4 regions of the Nocardia sp. XZ_19_385 genome follow, and region 2 is predicted to be linked to each of the others. Evidence: riboswitches for the same ligand, from Rfam matches in the RefSeq annotation. Region 2 holds a riboswitch; each other region holds the start of a gene.
The links. A riboswitch is a leader RNA that binds a small molecule or an ion and turns the genes downstream of it on or off. The one in region 2 is predicted to bind S-adenosylmethionine.
Positions count from the first base shown of each region.

Region 1 (4,730 bases), on a different contig from region 2:
CGGTCCAGGTAGGCCTCGCCCTTGTGGCCGAAGACATCCGAGCCCCAGGCGTATCCCGGGCGCTTGGTCAGCGTGGCCGACACGTCCTGGCGGTAGGCGGTGTAGACGAACGGTCCGGAGCCGACATTGCTGCCGTCGCACCGCTGCTCGGCGGGCTTGGCGGTGGTCGCCTCGCCCTGGATGCCGAGCTGAGTACTCGCCGAAGCCTGCAGGAACTGCGCATTGGGCTTGCTGAACTCGACCCGCGCGGTCAGCTTGTCCACCGCGGTGGTGCCGACGTAGTTGATGAGAAAGCCGTTGGCCAGGGGGGCCTTGGCCGCACCGAGTTTGGTGATCGAATCGAAGGTCTTGCGCACCGAATCCGCGGTGAGCGGCGAGCCGTCGGAGAAGGTGACGTTGTCGGCCAGGTGGAAGGTGAACACCTTCGCGTCCGGGCCGGCCTCCCAGCTGCGCGCCAGCCACGGCCTGATCTCGCCGGTCTCGGGATCCTGATCGGTCAGCGAGTCGACGATCTGGCGGGTGACGTAGAGCGTCTGGTTGCTGCTCGCCTGCGCCGGGTCCGAGCAGGTCGGCGCCGACGACAGGCCGTAGCGCAGCGTGCCCCCGGGCTGTGGCGGTCCGGCGTCGCCACCGGCGCCGCCGGTGTCGCTGCCGCAGGCGGCCAGGGTACTGGCCGCGGCGAGCGCGCCGGCGAGCGTGGCGATGCGATGACGGGTGCGGATCACGGTGTAACTCCAGATAATTCGGTCCGGGGGATGGTTCGGCCGGCGGCCAGGGGACGGCTGGGAATGCGGCGGCGCAGCTCGGGCGCCACGGCCTGCTGGAACAATTCGAGGCTGCCGCGGTGCTGGGCTTCGGTGCGTCCGTCGCGTTCGGAGGACAGATGGATCACTTCGTGGCCGAACTGCTCGTGCTGGCGACCGACCTTGTCGAGCACCTGCTCCGGGCTGCCGATCAGCGCCGAGGAGCGGGCGGCGAAGTCTTCGAGGGTCTCGAACACGATGGGCAGGCCGAGCGTGCGCGACAACCCCAGCCGGGCCCGGAAGATCGGGCGATACGCCTCGAGCGCCTCCTGCGAGGTGGGCGCCACGTGGAAGCCCGCGGTGCCCGCCCCGACCAGCGCGTCGGCCGGATCGTGCCCGTAATGCGCCCACCGCTCGCGGTAGTGCCGCACCAGTTCGGCGTAAGGCTCGATGGGGTTGGTGACATTGGCCGAGAACAGCGGATCACCGTGGCGCGCGGCCAGTTCCACCGAATCCCGGCTGGTGGCGCTGCCGTGCCAGATCCGGAGCAACGGCTGGTAGGGGCGCGGAAGGGCTTTGGCCGCAACCAGTTCCGGGCGGAACCGGCCGGTCCAGGTCACCTTGTCGCTGGCCCACAGCGCGCGGAACAGTTCGTACCCTTCCCGGTTGCGGTCCCACTGATCGTCGGTGGTGACGTGGAACAGCTCCGCCTGCGCGGCGCCGTTGCCCTTGCCGATGATCAGTTCCAGGCGTCCGCCGGACAGGTTGTCCAGTGTCGAGTAGTCCTCGAAGGCCCGCACCGGATCGAGCAGGCTCAGCGTCGTCACGGCGGTGAACAGCGTGATCCGCGAGGTGACCGCGGCGATATGACTGAGCAGCACCGGGGGTGCGGCGGACAGGAACGGATCCTCGTGCCGCTCGCCGACCGCGAAACCGTCATAGCCGAGTTCCTCGGCGAGCCGGGCCTGGTCGACCACCGAGCGCAGCCGCTCGTGCGTCTCGGGCAGCACGCCGGTATGCGGATCGGGTGTCCGGGCGACCAGCGTGAACAGCAGGAACTTCATGCGGTCGCCTCCAGATCGGCTGCGGGCAGGACCTTTTCGAACGCGTGCGCGCCGATCTGCTCGGCCGGGAGCGCCGGGTCGAAGAGCGCGGTGTACCCCACAGCCAGGTAGAGCGCGACCGCTTCGGGCTGGCGCCAGCCGGTGGTGAGGTAGATGCGCCGGTAGCCGCGCCGGGAGACCTCGAGCTCCAGCTGCCGCACCACGAAGCGGCCCAGCCCTTGCCGGCGGTGTTCCTTCGAGGTCCAGATCCGCTTGAGCTCGGCGCTGTCGTCGTCGTAGCGCTGGAACGCACCGCCCGCCACCGCTTCGGAGTCCTGGGTCACCACGAGCAGGCCACCGTGCGGCGCCGCGAAACGGGTGGGCGGGTAGTTGCGGAGTTCGTGGTGCATCTGACCGGCGGAGCGGCCGTAGCGGCTGCTGTATTCGACGGCGAGTTCGGCCAGGAGCGGCGTGGCCAGCGGGTCGTCCTGGGCGACCCGGTGCACCCGCAGGCTGCGGTCGGTAAGGCGTTGGGGCACCGGACTCCCCGGTGTTCCGGGCAGCGCCCCGGCTGCGGGTGCGATCGACGCACTCATATCGATGGTCCTCGGCAGAAGAATGAACGCGACCAAGCCTTCGGCGTCGGTCGCACCACCCGGCCAGCGTCGGGTGCGGGTCTGGCAGCGTCAGCGGCGACAAGCCGTCGAGGTGCCGCGGCACTGATCGATGTGCCGGCGTCCCCAGCAGGTGGTGCGGTGTGTGGTGCTCATATCGGGTCCTCCATCGTTCCTGGCGGAAGCACCCGCACCCGGTGTACCGGGGGGTTGCTGCGACGTCGGCGAGCCAGGTCTCTCAATCGCTCTGGATGGTGCTCGAACATCATGGGGAACAAGCGAACTCGGCGACAAGAGTAGAAATCACGGTGAGCGCAGCCCTGGTCACCAGGGGCTAGATGGCGGATTATCGTCGCGCCCCCTGACTGCGGCTCGTCCCGCGCCGCCCGCCCGCCGACCCGCAAATCACCGGCTTTCCGGGTTTGCGGGCTTACCGTTGAACCTCGATCGTTCCGCCGATGAGGAGGTTCCCAGTGCATATCCGCCCCCTCGACTCGGACACCCGGCGCACCCGGGCGTCCATCCCGCGACGCCTCGCCACCGTGGCCACCCTGTCCCTGGGCAGCCTCGCCCTCGGCATCCCAGCCCCTGCCATCGCGCTGCCCGAAACCCCAGCCGCCGTCGATCACGTCCCCGCGGCAACGGTCCTTGCCGATCATGCGTCCGTGGCTGTGGTCCCGGTCGATCATGCGTCCGTGGCTGTGGTCCCGGTCGATCACGCGTCTGTGGCTGTGGTCCCCGTCAATCACTCCTCCACCGCTGCGGCCCTCGTCGATCATGCGTCCGCAGCCATCGTCGATCATGCGTCCGTGGCTGGGGCACCCGTCGATCACGTCCCCGCTGCTGTGGCACCCGCCGATCATGCGTCCGCTGCTGCGGGCTTCGTCGATCCCGCGCCCACCGCTGAGGCACCCACCGACCATGCGTACACCGCCGCGGCGCCAGGTGCTGGGCAATCCGCTCTCGCTGCCTTGCAGGCCCTAGGTGTGACGCCGTTCCTGTACCCCACGGCAGCGCTGTGTACCGGTGCGGGCGCCACCCTCACCAGTCCCGCAGTGGCGGGCGCGGTCCCTGGTCCTTGGCCCGTGCACAGCATCGCGATCCCCGGCCTCGACCTGACCGCCGTGAAATCCGGCCAGACCATGTTCACCTTCGTGCCGTCGGGCCCCAGCCGATCCGACAGCTCGGGCATGCGCGTCGCCTGGCTGAACGTCGACAACGGACGCGGCGGAGTCGCCGCCATGGGCCCGCTGAACGAGGTCTTCGGCCGCATGGTGCCCCCCGAGGTCCCCGCCGCCCTCCGCCCCCTCGCCGAACAAGCCGTCCGCGACTTCTTCCGCACCGCCATCCCAGTAGGCGGCATCCGCGCGGTCCCGGTCGACACCGGCCGGGGCACAGTACTGGCCGCAGTCTTCGGCACGATGGTCAACGGCACCGAAACCTGCTTCTACCTGCCGACAGTCGGCATCACCACGGTCCCCTGACCCTCCGCGAGCGCACTGGGCGCACGTACGGCCGCAGACGCGCCCGCGACTTCGTCCGCGCCGTTGTCCCGGTCGGCGGCATCCGTGCGGTTCCGGTCGACATCGGCCGGGGCACAGTACTGGCCGCAGTCTTCGGCACGATGGTCAACGGCACCGAAACCTGCTTCTACCTGCCGACAGTCGGCATCACCACGGTCCCCTGACCCTGACCCTGACCCTGACCCTGACCCTGACCCTGCCGCGAGCGCGTTGGGTGCACGTGCGGGCACAGACGCGCCCGCGACTTCTTCCGCACCGTCGTCCCGGTCGGTGGCATCCGCGCGGTTCCGGTAGACACCGGCCGGGCCACAGTACTGGCCGCAGTCTTCGGCACGATGGTCAACGGCACTGAAACCTGCTTCTACCTGCCGACAGCCGGAATCGCCACGGTCCCCTGGCCCTTCTGCGAGCGCATTGGGCGCGGCGCACATACGGCCTCAGAAACGCACCCCTGCACCCGCCCGCCTCACCGCACCCGCCCTTGCCTTTCCTCGCTTTCGTGCGCACCTCGCCCTCCACGCACTCCGCACCCCACCCCCGCCCCTGCACCCGCTTCGCCGCACCCTCCGCGCCCGGCACTCACCTCGCCTCAGCGCGCCCCCACCTTGCTCGCCTTGCTGACCTCGCTGACCGCGCTCGCCGCACACACGTCGTCTCTCCTCGCTCTTCGCGCACGCACGTCGCCCTCCACGCACTCTCCGCACCCTCCGCCCCCGCCCCACCGCCCCCACCTCGCCCTCCGGGCCCCCGCGCTCACCTCACCTCAGCGCGCGATGTGTGAGGAGTAGCTAATGCATTGCTGCATTA
Region 1 is NZ_JACVEE010000004.1:569,544-574,273, forward strand. It holds gene IBX22_RS31600 (ABC transporter substrate-binding protein) at 1-725, opposite strand, end outside; gene IBX22_RS31605 (LLM class flavin-dependent oxidoreductase) at 722-1,807, opposite strand; gene IBX22_RS31610 (GNAT family N-acetyltransferase) at 1,804-2,382, opposite strand; SAM riboswitch class I at 2,564-2,658, opposite strand; gene IBX22_RS31615 (hypothetical protein) at 2,874-3,884, shown strand.
Region 1: another riboswitch for S-adenosylmethionine. It lies ahead of IBX22_RS31610 (GNAT family N-acetyltransferase); the one in region 2 lies ahead of IBX22_RS15835 (rhodanese-like domain-containing protein).

Region 2 (4,730 bases):
AGAGGATCGGTTCGTTGTCTGGAGTCACCAGTCAATTATCGGCTACCGACCGCAATCGTGGGTCTGTGGAACCCTACGAACTCCCTTCGAATTCGAGTGATTAGCATCGCGTAGCGATTCGATGAGGGGTGGTGGCCGGGCGACGGGCGGGCCTATCGTCGAAGAAGGTCGGTCGAAAGCGGGGACTCCCGCGCCCGGCCGCAGCAGCGAAGCGACAGGAGTGCGCACATGGGTGATCTCAAGCTGGGATACAAGGCGTCGGCCGAACAGTTCGGGCCGCGCGAACTGGTAGAAATCGCGGTGCTCGCCGAGGAGCACGGCCTCGACAGCGCCACCGTCAGCGACCACTTCCAGCCGTGGCGGCACAAGGGTGGGCACGCGCCGTTCTCGCTGGCCTGGATGGCGGCGGTCGGTGAACGCACCAAGCGCATCCAGCTCGGCACCTCGGTGCTCACCCCGACCTTCCGGTACAACCCGGCGGTGATCGCGCAGGCCTTCGCCACCATGGGCTGCCTGTACCCGGACCGCGTCATGCTCGGTGTGGGCACCGGTGAGGCGCTGAACGAGATCGCCACCGGATACACCGGTGAATGGCCGGAGTTCAAGGAGCGTTTCGGGCGGCTGCGCGAAGCCGTCGACCTGATGCGCGCGCTGTGGACCGGCGACCGCACCGACTTCGACGGCCAGTACTACAAGACCGTCGGCGCCTCCATCTACGACGTGCCCAAGGGCGGCATCCCGATCTACGTCGCCGCCGGCGGCCCGCTGGTCGCCCGGTACGCCGGCCGCGCGGGTGACGGTTTCATCTGCACCTCCGGCAAGGGCATGGACCTCTACACCGAGAAGCTGATGCCCGCCGTCGCCGAAGGCGCCGCCAAGGCCGGCCGCGACGTCGCCACCATCGACCGGATGATCGAGATCAAGATCTCCTACGACACCGATCCCGAACTGGCCCTGGAGAACACGCGCTTCTGGGCCCCGCTCTCGCTGACCCCGGAGCAGAAGCACTCCATCACCGACCCGATCGAAATGGAGACCGCCGCCGACGCGCTGCCGATCGAGCAGATCGCCAAGCGCTGGATCGTCGCCAGCGACCCGGACCAGGCCGTCGACCTGATCAAGCCCTACCTCGACGCGGGCCTGAACCACCTGGTCTTCCACGCCCCCGGCCACGACCAGCGCCGCTTCCTGGACCTGTTCCAGCGCGACCTGGCCCCCCGCCTGCGCGCCCTGGGCTGAGCCCAGCACAAAGAAAAACACCCCCCGGCGCACCGGGGGGTGTTTCGTCTCTGCCGTAGCTCAGCTCAGGGCGTGATCCAGGTCGCCGAGGAGGTCTTCGACGTCCTCGAGGCCGATCGAGATCCGGACCACGCCGTCGGTGAGACCGATAGTGGCGCGGCCCTCGGGGCCCATCGCGCGGTGCGTGGTGGTCGCCGGGTGCGTGATGAGGGTCTTGGAGTCGCCGAGGTTGTTGGAGATGTCGACGATGCGCAAGCGGTTCAGCACCTCGAAGGCACGCTTCTTCGCCTCGTCGGCCGGGGCGTTGAGCTCGAAGGTGACCACGGTGCCGCCCGCGCTCATCTGGCTCTTGGCCAGAGCGTGCTGCGGATGCGATTCCAGGTACGGGTAGCGCACCCAGTTCACCGCCTTGTGCTCGTCCAGGAACTGCGCGACGCGCAAAGCCGAAGCAGCGGAGTGGTTCACCCGCAGCGGCATCGTCTCCAGGCCCTTCAACAAGGTCCAGGCGTTGAACGGGCTCAGCGCCGGACCGGTGTGGCGCATCAGGTTTTTCACCGGGCCGTCGATGTAGTCGTGGTCGCCGAGGATGGCGCCGCCGAGGACGCGGCCCTGGCCGTCGATGTGCTTGGTGCCGGAGTAGACCAGCACGTCGGCGCCGAGGTCGAAGCCGCGCTGCAGCAGCGGGGTGGCGAAGACGTTGTCCAGCACCACTTTCGCGCCCGCCGCATGGGCGAGCTCGGAGACCTTGCGCACGTCGACGAGGGTCTGCATCGGGTTGGCGGGCGTCTCGAAGAACACCGCCTGGGTCGGCACCGACAGCGCCTGCTCCCACTGGTCCAGGTCGTCACCGTCGACGAAGACGGTCTCCACACCCCAGCGCGGCAGGATCTCGTTGCACACCACGAAACAGGAACCGAACAGGCTGCGCGCGGCCACCAGCCGATCGCCGGCGCCCAAAAGCGCGCCGAGCGCGGTGAAGACGGCCGACATGCCGCTCGCGGTCGCGAAACACGCTTCGGCGCCGTCGATCAGCCGCATCCGCTCCTCGAACATGGCCACCGTCGGGTTGCCGTAGCGGGAGTAGACGAAGTGCTCGATCTCGCCGGTGAACGACGCCTCGGCCGCTTCGGCACTCTCGTAGACGAAACCGGAGCTCAGGTACAGCGCCTCGGAGGTTTCCTCGAAACCGCTGCGCCGCAAGCCGCCTCGCACGCCGAGGGTGGCCGGGCCGACGCCTTCGGGCAGCGGCTTGTCGAACGCACCACCAGTGATCATGACTGTTCCTCCACAGAACTCGTGGTCACGACTGCCGCCACGGCAAGCCCTGGGCGCGCCAACCGGCGCCACCGCGGTGACCGTTCGCGTCGAGCGGACCCTCGAAGCCTTCGTCAACGTTGTAGGCCGGCGCGATGCCGAGCTGCGTGGCCACGGTCGCCGCATGCGCGGAGCGCTGGCCGGAGCGGCACAGGAACACCACGGGGGCTTCCGGGGCGCGGCCGTCGAGGGCTTTGCTGAGCTGGTCGGCGAAGGCCTGGTTGCGCGCGCCGGTGCCGTCGACCCATTCGATGAGCACGGTGGGGCGCTCGATCGCGGTGGTGTCGGGTACGCCGACGAAGCGCCATTCGGCTTCGGTGCGCACGTCGATCAGGACGGCTTCGGGGTGCTCGCGCAACAGGTCCCACGCCTGCTGCGGGGTGATGTCGCCGGCGTAAGTCATGTCGATCCTCCTGTGAATCCGCACTTGCCGCATCGGGGTTCGGATGCGTGCCAGGTCGTCACCCGGAGCACCCCACCGCGGAGGAGGGTTGCCGACCAGCGAGCCGGGGCTTGGCGCTGGTGCTCATGACCTGGACTGAGATTGCCTGGACAGGGGCCGGGCTGTCAAACACCGGAATCGGGTCAGTTGCAGACCAGCCATTTGCCGTCGGCGCGGACCAGGTTCCACGTTTCGGTGGTCTCCTTGCCGTCCATGTTGGTGGTGACGGTGGCCTTGGCTTTGTCCCCGTTGACGGACTGCCCCTCGATCCTGGCGACCTCCACCGACTTTCGGCCACCCGCCCCGAACTGCGCGGCCAGCGGCGACTTGGCCTCGTCGAACCCGGCGCACGCGGTGCCCGGCGCGGGCACCTCGTCCTGCTGCGCGCGCCCGCCGACGTAATTGCTGACGGCTGCGGAGATCCGGTCCGATTCTGTGACATTTTTCTCAGCCGGGGACAGCAGCCCGCCCGCGAACACCGCCACCAGCACGATCGCGGTCAGCACCGCGGCGGCGATGAACGGCGTCATGGACCGCTGGTCGGTCTGTTCGACCAGGATCGGTTCGTCCTCTGGCTTGGGCTGCTGCTCGGTCATGGTGTCGATGATCCCTTATCCCTGGTCGGCGGCACCCGTGCAGGCGGTCGGTGGCGTCACCGATAGAATCGCGAGACCGTGGTCTGGGCACCATCACCATGTGGCTGTGCGGCACGGGAGCGACCTGGTGGCTTCGCAGTTACGAGCCAGCAGCACCAGCCGCATCGTCAGGGGCAACCGCAGCGGCAGCTCTACTTAGCCTAGGCTAAGAAGGACGCCATTATTTTTCGACCGAAGGTGCGCGTAAGAGATGACCGAACAGAGTGCAGCCACTCGCCCGCTCCGCATCGCGATCGTGGGCGCAGGACCGGCCGGTATCTACGCCGCCGACGCGTTGATGAAATCCGATGCCGAGGTGAGTATCGACCTGTACGAGCGCATGCCCGCGCCGTTCGGTCTGATCCGCTACGGCGTCGCGCCGGACCATCCGCGCATCAAGGGCATCATCACCGCCCTGCACAAGGTGCTCGACAAAGAGCAGGTCCGCCTACTCGGCAATATCGACTACGGCACCGACATCACCCTCGACGATCTGCGGCGCTTCTACGACGCGGTCATCTTCTCGACCGGCGCCAACGCCGACCGCGCACTCGACATCCCGGGCATCGACCTGGACGGCTCCTACGGCGCCGCGGACTTCGTGTCCTGGTACGACGGCCACCCCGACGTGCCGCGCGAATGGCCGCTGGACGCGGAGAAGGTCGCCGTGCTCGGCGTCGGCAACGTCGCGCTCGACGTGGCGCGCGTGCTCGCCAAGACCGGTGACGAACTGCTGCCGACCGAGATCCCGCCGAACGTCTACCAGGGCCTCAAGAACAACAAGGCCGTCGAGGTGCACGTGTTCGGCCGTCGCGGCCCGGCGCAGGCCAAGTTCACGCCGCTGGAGCTGCGCGAGCTCGACCACTCGCCGACCATCGAGGTCATCGTCGACCCCGAGGACATCGACTACGACGCCGGTTCCGAGGCCGCGCGCCGCCACTCCAAGCAGGTCGACATGGTCGCCAACACCTTGGAGCAGTGGGCGATCCGCGACCAGGGCAGCCGTCCGCACAAGCTGTTCCTGCACTTCTTCGAGTCGCCCGCCGAGGTGCTCGGCGCCGACGGCAAGGTCGTCGGCCTGCGCACCGAGCGCACCCAGC
Region 2 is NZ_JACVEE010000002.1:679,569-684,298, forward strand. It holds gene fgd (glucose-6-phosphate dehydrogenase (coenzyme-F420)) at 229-1,239, shown strand; gene IBX22_RS15830 (O-succinylhomoserine sulfhydrylase) at 1,300-2,514, opposite strand; gene IBX22_RS15835 (rhodanese-like domain-containing protein) at 2,540-2,956, opposite strand; SAM riboswitch class IV at 2,972-3,087, opposite strand; gene IBX22_RS15840 (DUF4878 domain-containing protein) at 3,139-3,591, opposite strand; gene IBX22_RS15845 (FAD-dependent oxidoreductase) at 3,842-4,730, shown strand, end outside.

Region 3 (4,730 bases), 780 kb from region 2:
ATCCCAGCCATCGAGTGGCAAACCGATCCGAACCGGCCACTTGCCGTTGAGCAGTGCGGCACACGCGACCACGGTCGCCTCGGTGGGCCCGTAGGTGTTCCATACCTCCCGGACGGTCTCCGAATTGCCATTGCCCGCGAGCTTTTCCGCGAGTTCCGGTGGCACCGCCTCGCCACCGAAGATGAGCAGCCGGACCGAGTCCAGCGCCTCCGCGGGCCAGGTCGCGGCCAGCGTCGGCACGGTGGAGACGATGCTGATCTCGCGGCGCACCAGCCACGGACCCAGGTCCGCGCCGGTCCGCACCAGCGCGCGCGGCGCGGGCACCAGGCACGCACCGTGCCGCCAGGCCAGCCACATCTCCTCGCAGGAGGCGTCGAACGCGACCGAAAGACCCGCCAGCACCCGGTCATCGGGCCCGATCGGGGCGTCCTGCAAGAACAGCCGGGCCTCGGCGTCGACGAACGCGGCGGCGTTGCGATGGGTGACCGCAACACCTTTCGGCGTTCCGGTCGAACCGGAGGTGAAGATTATCCACGCGTCGTCCGCCGGCGTCGGCAACTCGGTGGATTCCCGTGCCGTCGTGGCAGTTTCGACCCCGGTGCTTTCGATGCCCGCACCGGTCACGATCGCACTGACGCGCGCTTCACCGAAGACCAGCCGCGCGCGCTCGTCGGGATCGTCGGCATCGACCGGCACATAGGCCGCGCCCGCATGCAATACCGCCAGGATCGCGACATACAGGTCGCTGGAGCCGGACGGCATCCGCACCCCGACCCGGTCCCCGGCCCGCACACCCGCCGCAGCCAATCGCCCGACCACGGTGTCGACCTCGGCGAGCAGTTCGGCATACCCGAGGACGGTCGTACCGTCATCGATAGCGGGAGCGTCGGGATAGGTGTCGGCGGTCGCGGCCAAGATGTCGGCCAGGGTCCTCGCAGGCGGGGCAAGAGTGCCACGCAGCAACGGATTCGATAGCGCGTCCCCGCCCGCTACGGCATCGACCTCCGGCTGGAGCATGCGTCCTGCCCACCTCTCATAGACCTACCTAGCGCAGACGGCGGAAATCTTGCACGACCAGGGTTACCAAAGGGCAAACACCACGGGTAACCAACTGTCCACGGTACCTCCGGTAACGCCGGATTTCGCGTCGGCGGGGTCCTATGCGGCCGAGGCCACAGTGCCGATACCGAGGGCGGCGAGGATGCCGGCGGAGGCCTGCTCCAGGCGGTCGCGCACGGCAGGCTTGCGCAGCAAGGTGACGGCCCGCGAGGCGAGCACCGCGACCAGCACCATTTCGATTGCGGCAATGGCGGATTCGATGGCACCGAGCGCGAGGGTGTTGACGAAGGTCACCTCGGAGAGGAACTGGGGCAGCACCGCCAGGTAGAACAAGCCGACCTTCGGGTTGAACAAGCATGAGATGACGCCCGCAGTGAACGCTGAGCGAATCGACGCGGGTGCGGCCGCGCGCCCTTGCGCCGACGCCGTCTCGTTGCCTGCCTTCCGCTGCTTGCGCAGGTCGATCAGCGCGCGAATTCCCAAGTACAGCAAGTACATTCCGCCGATCAGTTTCAGCAACCGGTAGGCCGTCGCGGACTGTTCGAGCAGCGCGGCGACGCCCGCGGCGACCACCAGCGCCCACACCATGCCGCCCAGCGCCGAACCGACGGCCGCCGCGATCCCCGGTCGGGCATCCGCGATCGAGTAGCGCAGCACCAGGAACGTATCCGGGCCGGGCGTGAGCGAGAGCAAGACGCAGAGTCCGACGAAGCTGAGCAGCAGCGAAAGTGTCACCCCTCCATGGGACCGCATCCGCACCGAGAATGCAAGATTATTCCTAGGACTGCATTTTCATTCACCCATGGAGCCTGCGGACAAGGCGGTTGACAGCACGCCGGTCCGTCTGCCAATCTCGGTTCAGGTCATGAGTACCAGCGCTAAGCCCCGGCTAGCTGGTCGGCAACCCTCCTCCGCGGTGGGGTGCTCCGGGTGACGACCCGGCCGTACGCCCATTCGGGCGCGGCAAGCGCGGACTCGACCGATCTCTCGATTGCGGGTCCCTGGAACGATGGGATTTACGTGATGACTGCTGTGGCCACCAAGACCTGCGCCCCCCTGGCTCGGGTATCCGGCGACGACCTCCAGGTACCGCTCGTGCAGGGCGGAACCACCACCTACGCCAACTTCGACTACGCCGCCAGCGCCCCGGCATTGGCCCAGGTCACCGACCGGGTGCAGCAGCTGCTGCCGTTCTACGCCAGCGTGCACCGCGGCGCCGGCTACGCCTCGCGCATCTCCACCGAGTGCTACGAAGCCGCCCGCGGTTCGGTCGCCCGTTTCCTCGACGCCGCCGACGACCAGGTCGTCGTCTTCACCCGCAACACCACCGACTCGCTGAACCTGCTCGCCGCCTGCGTCCCCGGCGACACCGTGGTCCTCGACATCGAGCACCACGCCAACTTCCTCCCCTGGACCAAGCACGGCCGCCGCGTCGTCCGCGCCGCCGACACCATCGAGGAGACCATCCGGCTACTCGTCGCGGAACTGTGCAGCAAGCCCGCCGCCCTGCTGGCCGTCACCGGCGCCTCCAACGTCACCGGCGAAGTGCTGCCGCTGGAGCGCCTCGCCCAGATCGCCCACCAGTGCGGCGCCCGCATCCTCGTCGATGCCGCCCAGCTGGCCCCGCACCGCCGAATCAGCCTGCGCGCCAGCGGGATCGACTACCTGGCATTCTCCGGCCACAAGCTCTACGCACCGTTCGGCTCGGGCGTCCTCGTCGGCCGCCGCGACTGGCTCGATCAGGCCGAGCCGTACCTGGCCGGTGGCGGCGCCGTTCGCGAGGTCACCACCACCGGCGCCCAGTGGGCTCCCGCCCCGCAGCGCCACGAAGCCGGCTCGCCGAACGTCCTCGGCGCCGCCGCCCTCGCCGCCGCCTGTGACGCCCTGTGTCAGATCGACCCCGCCACCCTGATCTCCCACGAACGCGAACTCGCCGACCGCCTCCGCGCGGGCCTGTCCGCCATCCCCGGCGTCACCCAGCTGCGCCTCTGGTCCGACAGCCCCGACGTCGTCGGCATCGTCGCGTTCACCCTGAACGGCTTCGCACCCGGCGAGGTCGCCGCCTACCTCTCCGCCGAGCACGGCATCGGCATCCGCGACGGCCGATTCTGCGCCCACCCCCTCCTCGCCCGCCTCGGCCTCGACGGCGCGCTGCGCGCCAGCATCGGGCTCGGGTCCAACTCCGCCGACGTCGACCGGCTCGTCCAGGCCGTGGCCACCCTCGTGGCAAACGGCCCGAGCTGGAAGTACGCCAAGACCGACGGTCTCTGGAACCCCACCCCCGAGACCCGCGACTTCGCCGACGCCGCCGCCGGTGCGGCGCCCTGCCTCTAGACCGACTGCCGCCCGGGATGGAAACCATCCCGGGCGGCAGCCCGGCAGCCGCTACTTAAGCTTGGATTCGAGTTCCCCGAGTCGCTTTTCCAGCTCATCGACCGTTTGGATGAGATCCGACATCCTGGTCGAGAGTCCACCCTTGGACTCGCTCGCACCCTGATCGTCGGCCTTCTCCTCAGCCTTCGCCCCGCCTTCCTGCTGCGGCTCGCCCTCCGGATCCTGAGCCGTCACCCGCGGCGCCGTGACCGCGGTCGTTCCCGTATCGGCCGCCGCGAGAGCGGGCCCCTGCAGAGCTACGCCGATGGCGGCCGCGGCCACGATCACTAGCGAGATTCTTCGCATCGACTCTCCTATTTGTGGGGTGTTTTCCAACAGAGCGAGCCCGATCCTAAGAACCGAACGCACTCGCGACCCCGAACAAACCGCCCGCCCACCTATCCCCACCCAGTGCGCCGTGGCCGCCGTCCGACCCACGCTCCGCATTACGCTGTGCGGCGATGGGTACGTCACAGACCAGGCACAGCTATTCCGGACAGTCGGTCCTCGAGCGACGTGCGGAGCGCCGGGCGTTGTTCATCGAGGCGGCGCTCACCGTGTTCGCCGGCAAGTCCTATGCGAAAAGTTCTGTGACAGAGATCTGTTCGGCGGCGGGCCTGTCGCGGCGGCAGTTCTACGAGGAGTACGCCAGCCGCGAAGACCTGCTGATGGCCGCCTACGACGCGGCGCAACAGGCCGCCCGCGCGGCAGTCGCGACGGCCGCGGCGGAGACGTCCGGCGGCTCGGCTCGGGAGCTGGTATCGGCGGGGCTGACCGCCTACCTGGCGGCGATGGTCAGCGATATCCGCCGAGCCAAGGTCGCCTACGTGGAAGTGGTCGGAGTCAGCGACCGAGTCGAGCAGCACCGGCTCGGGGTGCGCGACGAGTGGGCGCGAACCATCGAGGCAATCGCTGCGAACCTGCCCGAGGTGCACACCCCGGCCTGCGGCTGGCCCACGGCCATGGCCGGATTCATCGGCGCGCTGAATGGCGCGGCCCATCACTGGAGCATGGACGAGCAGCGGCCGCCGGTGCGGGCCCTCGTCGAGATGTTGTCGACGCTGCTGTTCGCGCTGCTGATCCCGGCACCCGCCGAGGACTGATTGCGATCCCCGTCACGTTCGTGCCATAGTGACCTCCAACATTGAGACGCAGGTGTCTCAATGCGGGAACAAGGATGAGGGTCGACGATGACCGAGTGGAAATCACGCGTGCTGCGCCGCACCGCAGCCGTGATCGTGGGTATGAGTGCGGTACTGGCCGGGACCACCACGGCCGTCGCGGAACCGGAACCGTCG
Region 3 is NZ_JACVEE010000002.1:1,455,084-1,459,813, reverse strand. It holds gene IBX22_RS19490 (Pls/PosA family non-ribosomal peptide synthetase) at 1-1,017, opposite strand, end outside; gene IBX22_RS19485 (LysE family translocator) at 1,159-1,794, opposite strand; SAM riboswitch class IV at 1,921-2,035, shown strand; gene IBX22_RS19480 (aminotransferase class V-fold PLP-dependent enzyme) at 2,083-3,393, shown strand; gene IBX22_RS19475 (hypothetical protein) at 3,445-3,738, opposite strand; gene IBX22_RS19470 (TetR/AcrR family transcriptional regulator) at 3,894-4,535, shown strand; gene IBX22_RS19465 (lipase family protein) at 4,623-4,730, shown strand, end outside.
Region 3: another riboswitch for S-adenosylmethionine. It lies ahead of IBX22_RS19480 (aminotransferase class V-fold PLP-dependent enzyme); the one in region 2 lies ahead of IBX22_RS15835 (rhodanese-like domain-containing protein).

Region 4 (4,730 bases), 1.5 Mb from region 2:
CGGCGTAAAGTCGAGCCATAGCCTAATAAGGTGCCGTCCCAGACCTCGGCGGCCGGTCCGATGCACCGACCCAGCGTAGGGAGACGGCATGCCAGGCAAGTTCGATGGCATCGACTGCGGCTTGTTCCCGTTGTGGACAGTCGCCGCCTTCATCTGCGGCGACGGCGAGGCGCCGGTCGGGACGGCCAGCGCCCGGGACCTATCGATGGCAGCCGGCCTGGTATGCGCGTATCTGCCTGTCCCCCAGGCGGATTTCGCGGGCTACTACTTGATCGCCACCCGCGCCGACTCCTACAAAGACCGCTTCACCAACGGCGCGGCGACACCCGTATGGCGCAGTACACCGCTACACGAACCCGACGGCTGGGCCGCAGGTCCGTGGAGCGCCCTCGAAACGTCTTGAGCTACCGGTTCTCTCGCGCCAGTCGCATGGTCTCGATGAGCAGCTTGGATACCGCCGCCGCCTCGGTGAGGAACCCGTCGTGGCCGTCGCGCGAGTGCACGACCTCGAGCCGGGCACAGCCGGGCAGCAGGTCGGCGAGTTCCTGCTGGGTGCGCAGCGGGTAGAGCCGATCGGAGTCGACGCCGCCGACCACACACGGCACCGGAGTCGCGGCCAGCGCGGCCTCGACACCGCCGCGCCCGCGGCCGACATCGTGCCGGTTCATCGCCTCGGTGAGCAGCACATAGGTGGCGGGATCGAAACGGCCGCACAGCTTTTCGGCCTGATGCTCCAGGTAGCTCTGGACCGCGTAGCGGCCGCCGCGCCACGGATCCTCGGCGCCCTGGGCGTGGTTCTCGAAGCGGTGATCCAGTTCGCCTTCGGTGCGGTAGGTCAGGTGCGCGATGCGCCGCGCCAGCCCCATGCCGGTCATCGGCGCGCGATCGGTGCCGTGATAGTTGCCGCCCTGCCAATCCGGATCGGCCTTGATGGCGGCGATCTGGGTGGTCTGGGTGCCGATCTGATCGGCGGTGGCGCGCGCGCCGACCGCGAGCACCAGCGCGGCGGCCACCCGCTCGGGGGCGCCGACCATCCATTCCAGGACGCGCATGCCGCCCATCGAACCGCCGACGACCGCGGCCAGCCGGTCGATGCCGAGCAGATCCATCAGGGCGATCTCCGCGGTCACCTGATCGCGGATCGAGATCTCGGGAAAACGTGCGCCCCATGGCTTTCCGTCCGGCGCCAAGGTAGCCGGGCCGGTGCTGCCCTTGCAGCCGCCGAGCACGTTGGTGGCGATGACGCACCATTCGTCGGTGTCGATCGGCGCGCCGGGGCCGACCATGCCGTCCCACCAGCCGGGCAGCTGGTGCAGATTGTCGGGGGCGCCGATCACGTGCGAGTCGCCGGTCAAGGCATGCTCGACCAGCACCACGTTGTCGAGGGTGGGCGAGAGTTCGCCCCAGCGTTGCACCGCGAGCTGGACGTCCGGGACCACAGCCCCGTTCTCCAGGCGCACATCGCCGATCGGGATCAGGCCGAGCCGGCCGTCCGGGGCGGGTAACAGGCGTCGGGTGTTCGGTTCGGTCTGCACGGTCACGCCGTCTGACCGATCACATGGGTTGCACACATGATGAGGACCTCCTGAACAGCGCGCTTGCTCCCGTCTTTCGAGAGCCAGGTCATCACCCGGAGCACCCCACCGCTGCTGGAGGGTTGCCGACCAGCGAGCCGGGGCTTCGCGCTGGCACTCATGACCTGAGGAACATGGTAGCTGGCGGTCGGTCGACGGTAGAAATCACGTCGACAAGATCACGCGAGCACCGCTGGTCCCGGTCGGAAACCGCCGGGACGACACAGCGTGGGAACTACTTGGACAGCGGGGCGCTACACAGCGCGCGGAGCTCGTCGAACGCGCGGAGCACGATCGTCCGGGTGGCACACGCCGCGGTCTGGGGATCACCGGTCAGGATCAGGTCCGGGTCGGCGTCGAAGGCGATGTGACACATCATCTGCCAGGTCGCGACGGCCAAACGCACTTTGAGTGAATCGGATTCCACCCCGAGCCGTTCGGCCAGCGCCGCGGTGACGGCTTCGCCCTTGCGGTCGCCGAATTCCATCGCGCGCGCGTTGACCGCCGGGCTGCTGCGCACGATCCGCTGCATCTTCTGGAACCGGCGGAAGGAGATGAGCTCATCGGCGTCGTTGCCCGCGGCCAGGTCGACCATGTGCAGATAGGCGTCACACATCGCCTGCAGCGGGTTGTCGATGCTCGGCCGGGCCCGCAGCAGTCCCGCGATGGCCTGCCCGAAATCCTCGACCGGGCCCAGGACGATGTCCTCTTTGATCTCGAAGTACCGGTTCACGGTGCGCGGCGAGACATCGGCGGCGTTCGCGATCTGTTCCACGGTCGTCGCCTCGAAGCCCTGCTCATCGCATAGATCGAGCGCTATTTCGATGATCCGCGACCGGGTTTGCTGCTTCTTGCGCTCCCGCAATCCGGCGGCCGGCGCCTTGGCACCCGGCGCTGGTTCGGGATCGGCGGTGGGGCCGGTCGATGAGTCGTCGAGCATGTCGCCACCATAACGCAGCTCATTCCGCCACTTGGCCGAATGAGTCAAATGTCGCACTACGACATTTTTCCCTTGACGCCAAATGTCGCACAGTGCCAGGATCGTCTGCGTACTTCTGAAACAGCTCGTCCCAGATGAGGGAGAAAACCCGTGACCCGAACTGCGCCAGCGGCGGATGTTCTTGAAAAACAAAGCGGCTCGGCCCGGTGGTGGGCGCTCGGCGTGATCGCCTTGGCCCAGCTGATGGTGGTGCTGGACGCCACCATCGTCACCATCGCGCTGCCCTTCGCACAACGTGATCTGGACATCAGCGACGGCAACACCCAGTGGGTGCTCACCGCCTACACGCTGATCTTCGGCGGCCTGCTGTTGCTCGGCGGACGCCTCGCCGACTACCTGGGGCGGCGCAAGATCTTCATGATCGGCCTGATCGGCTTCGCCGCCGCCTCCGCGCTGGCCGGTCTCGCCCAGAACGGCGCACAGCTGTTCGCGGGCCGTGGCCTGCAGGGCGCGTTCGCCGCACTGCTCGCCCCTGCGGCGCTGTCGCTGCTGTCGGTGACGTTCACCGAGACCAAGGAGCGCGCCCGCGCGTTCGCGGTGTTCGCCGGCATCTCGGCGGGCGGCGCGGCCATCGGCCTGATCGCCGGTGGCGCGCTCACCGAATACGCCTCGTGGCGCTGGACGCTGCTGGTCAACACCCCGATCGCGATCCTCGCCCTGGTCGGCGCGTTCGCCTTCGTGCTGAAGGACGTGCCGCTGCCCCGCACCGGCGGTTACGACGTGCCCGGCGCGATCACCGTCACCCTGGGCCTGATCGGCATCGTCTACGGCTTCAGCCGCGCCGCCGAGCACGGCTGGACCGACGGCAGCACCATCGGCTTGATCGTCGCCGGTGTCGCACTGCTCGCCGCGTTCGTCTTCATCGAATCGCGGACCGCGAATCCGCTGCTGCCGCTGCGCATTCCCGGTGAGATCAACCGGGGCGGCGCACTGCTGGCCGCGCTGCTGATCCCGATCGCGATGTTCGCGATGTTCCTGTTCCTGAGCTTCTACTTGCAGAACGTGCTCGGTTACACGCCGCTGAAGGCGGGTGTCGCATTCCTGGCGTTCCCGGCCGGTATCGCCATCTCCGCGGGCGTCACCAGCGCGCTGCTGCCGAAGTTCGGCCCGCGTCCGCTGATGATCGTCGGCGCCGCGCTGGGTGTGATCGGACTGGTGTTGCTGGCCCAGCTCAGCTTCGGCGACAGCTTCGCCACCAGTGTGCTGCCCGCTCAGTTCCTGATCGCGCTCGGCATGGGTCCGCTGTTCGTCGGCATGCAGGCCGTCGCACTGCACCAGGTGGACGAAGAGGACTCGGGCGTGGCCAGCGCACTGCTGAACGCGGCCCAGCAGATCGGTGGCGCGGTCGGCACCGCCTTGCTCACCACGATCTCGGTGCAGGCGGCCAAGGACTACGTCGCCGAAAACCCCGGTATCGACAACTTGGTCGCCCGGGCGTCCATCCACTCCTACGACGTCGCCTTCTATGTCGGTGCGGGCTTCTTCGCGCTGGCCATTCCGATCATCGCGCTGATGATCCGGGACAAGCCGGAGAACCTGATCGAGGGCGCCGAAGACGAAGTGAAAATCCCCGTCGGAGTCTGATTCGGGTAAACGGTCCGTGTATCGCGAGCGACTCGCGATACACGGACCTTGTCTTTCTCAAATAATGGACAAAAGTACTAATGAGTAACTTTCGTCACCATTCTCACTCAGGGGTACTGGCGCGCGGTGAGTTCGTTAGCAGCAGTACGCTTGTCTTGTTTGACCACATGCCTCGCCGACCACGCGGGGCATATACGTTGTCTGTTGGAACAGCTGGGGTCCGCTCACAAGCGTGTTCGCCTGGCCGTGCAATGAGGGCACCATCCTTAGGAGGACCCGCAGAACTATGTCCAAAAAGATCAAGGTTGAAGGCACCGTCGTAGAACTCGACGGCGACGAGATGACCCGGATCATCTGGCAGTTCATCAAGGACAAGCTGATCCATCCGTATCTCGACGTGAACCTCGAGTACTACGACCTGGGCATCGAGTACCGGGACAAGACAGACGACCAGGTCACCATCGACGCCGCCAACGCCATCAAGCAGCACGGCGTCGGCGTGAAGTGCGCGACCATCACCCCTGACGAGGCGCGCGTCGAGGAATTCGGGCTGAAGAAGATGTGGCGGTCGC
Region 4 is NZ_JACVEE010000002.1:2,180,870-2,185,599, reverse strand. It holds gene IBX22_RS22555 (hypothetical protein) at 89-403, shown strand; gene IBX22_RS22550 (homoserine O-acetyltransferase) at 405-1,541, opposite strand; SAM riboswitch class IV at 1,590-1,700, opposite strand; gene IBX22_RS22545 (TetR/AcrR family transcriptional regulator) at 1,810-2,514, opposite strand; gene IBX22_RS22540 (MFS transporter) at 2,665-4,158, shown strand; gene IBX22_RS22535 (NADP-dependent isocitrate dehydrogenase) at 4,445-4,730, shown strand, end outside.
Region 4: another riboswitch for S-adenosylmethionine. It lies ahead of IBX22_RS22550 (homoserine O-acetyltransferase); the one in region 2 lies ahead of IBX22_RS15835 (rhodanese-like domain-containing protein).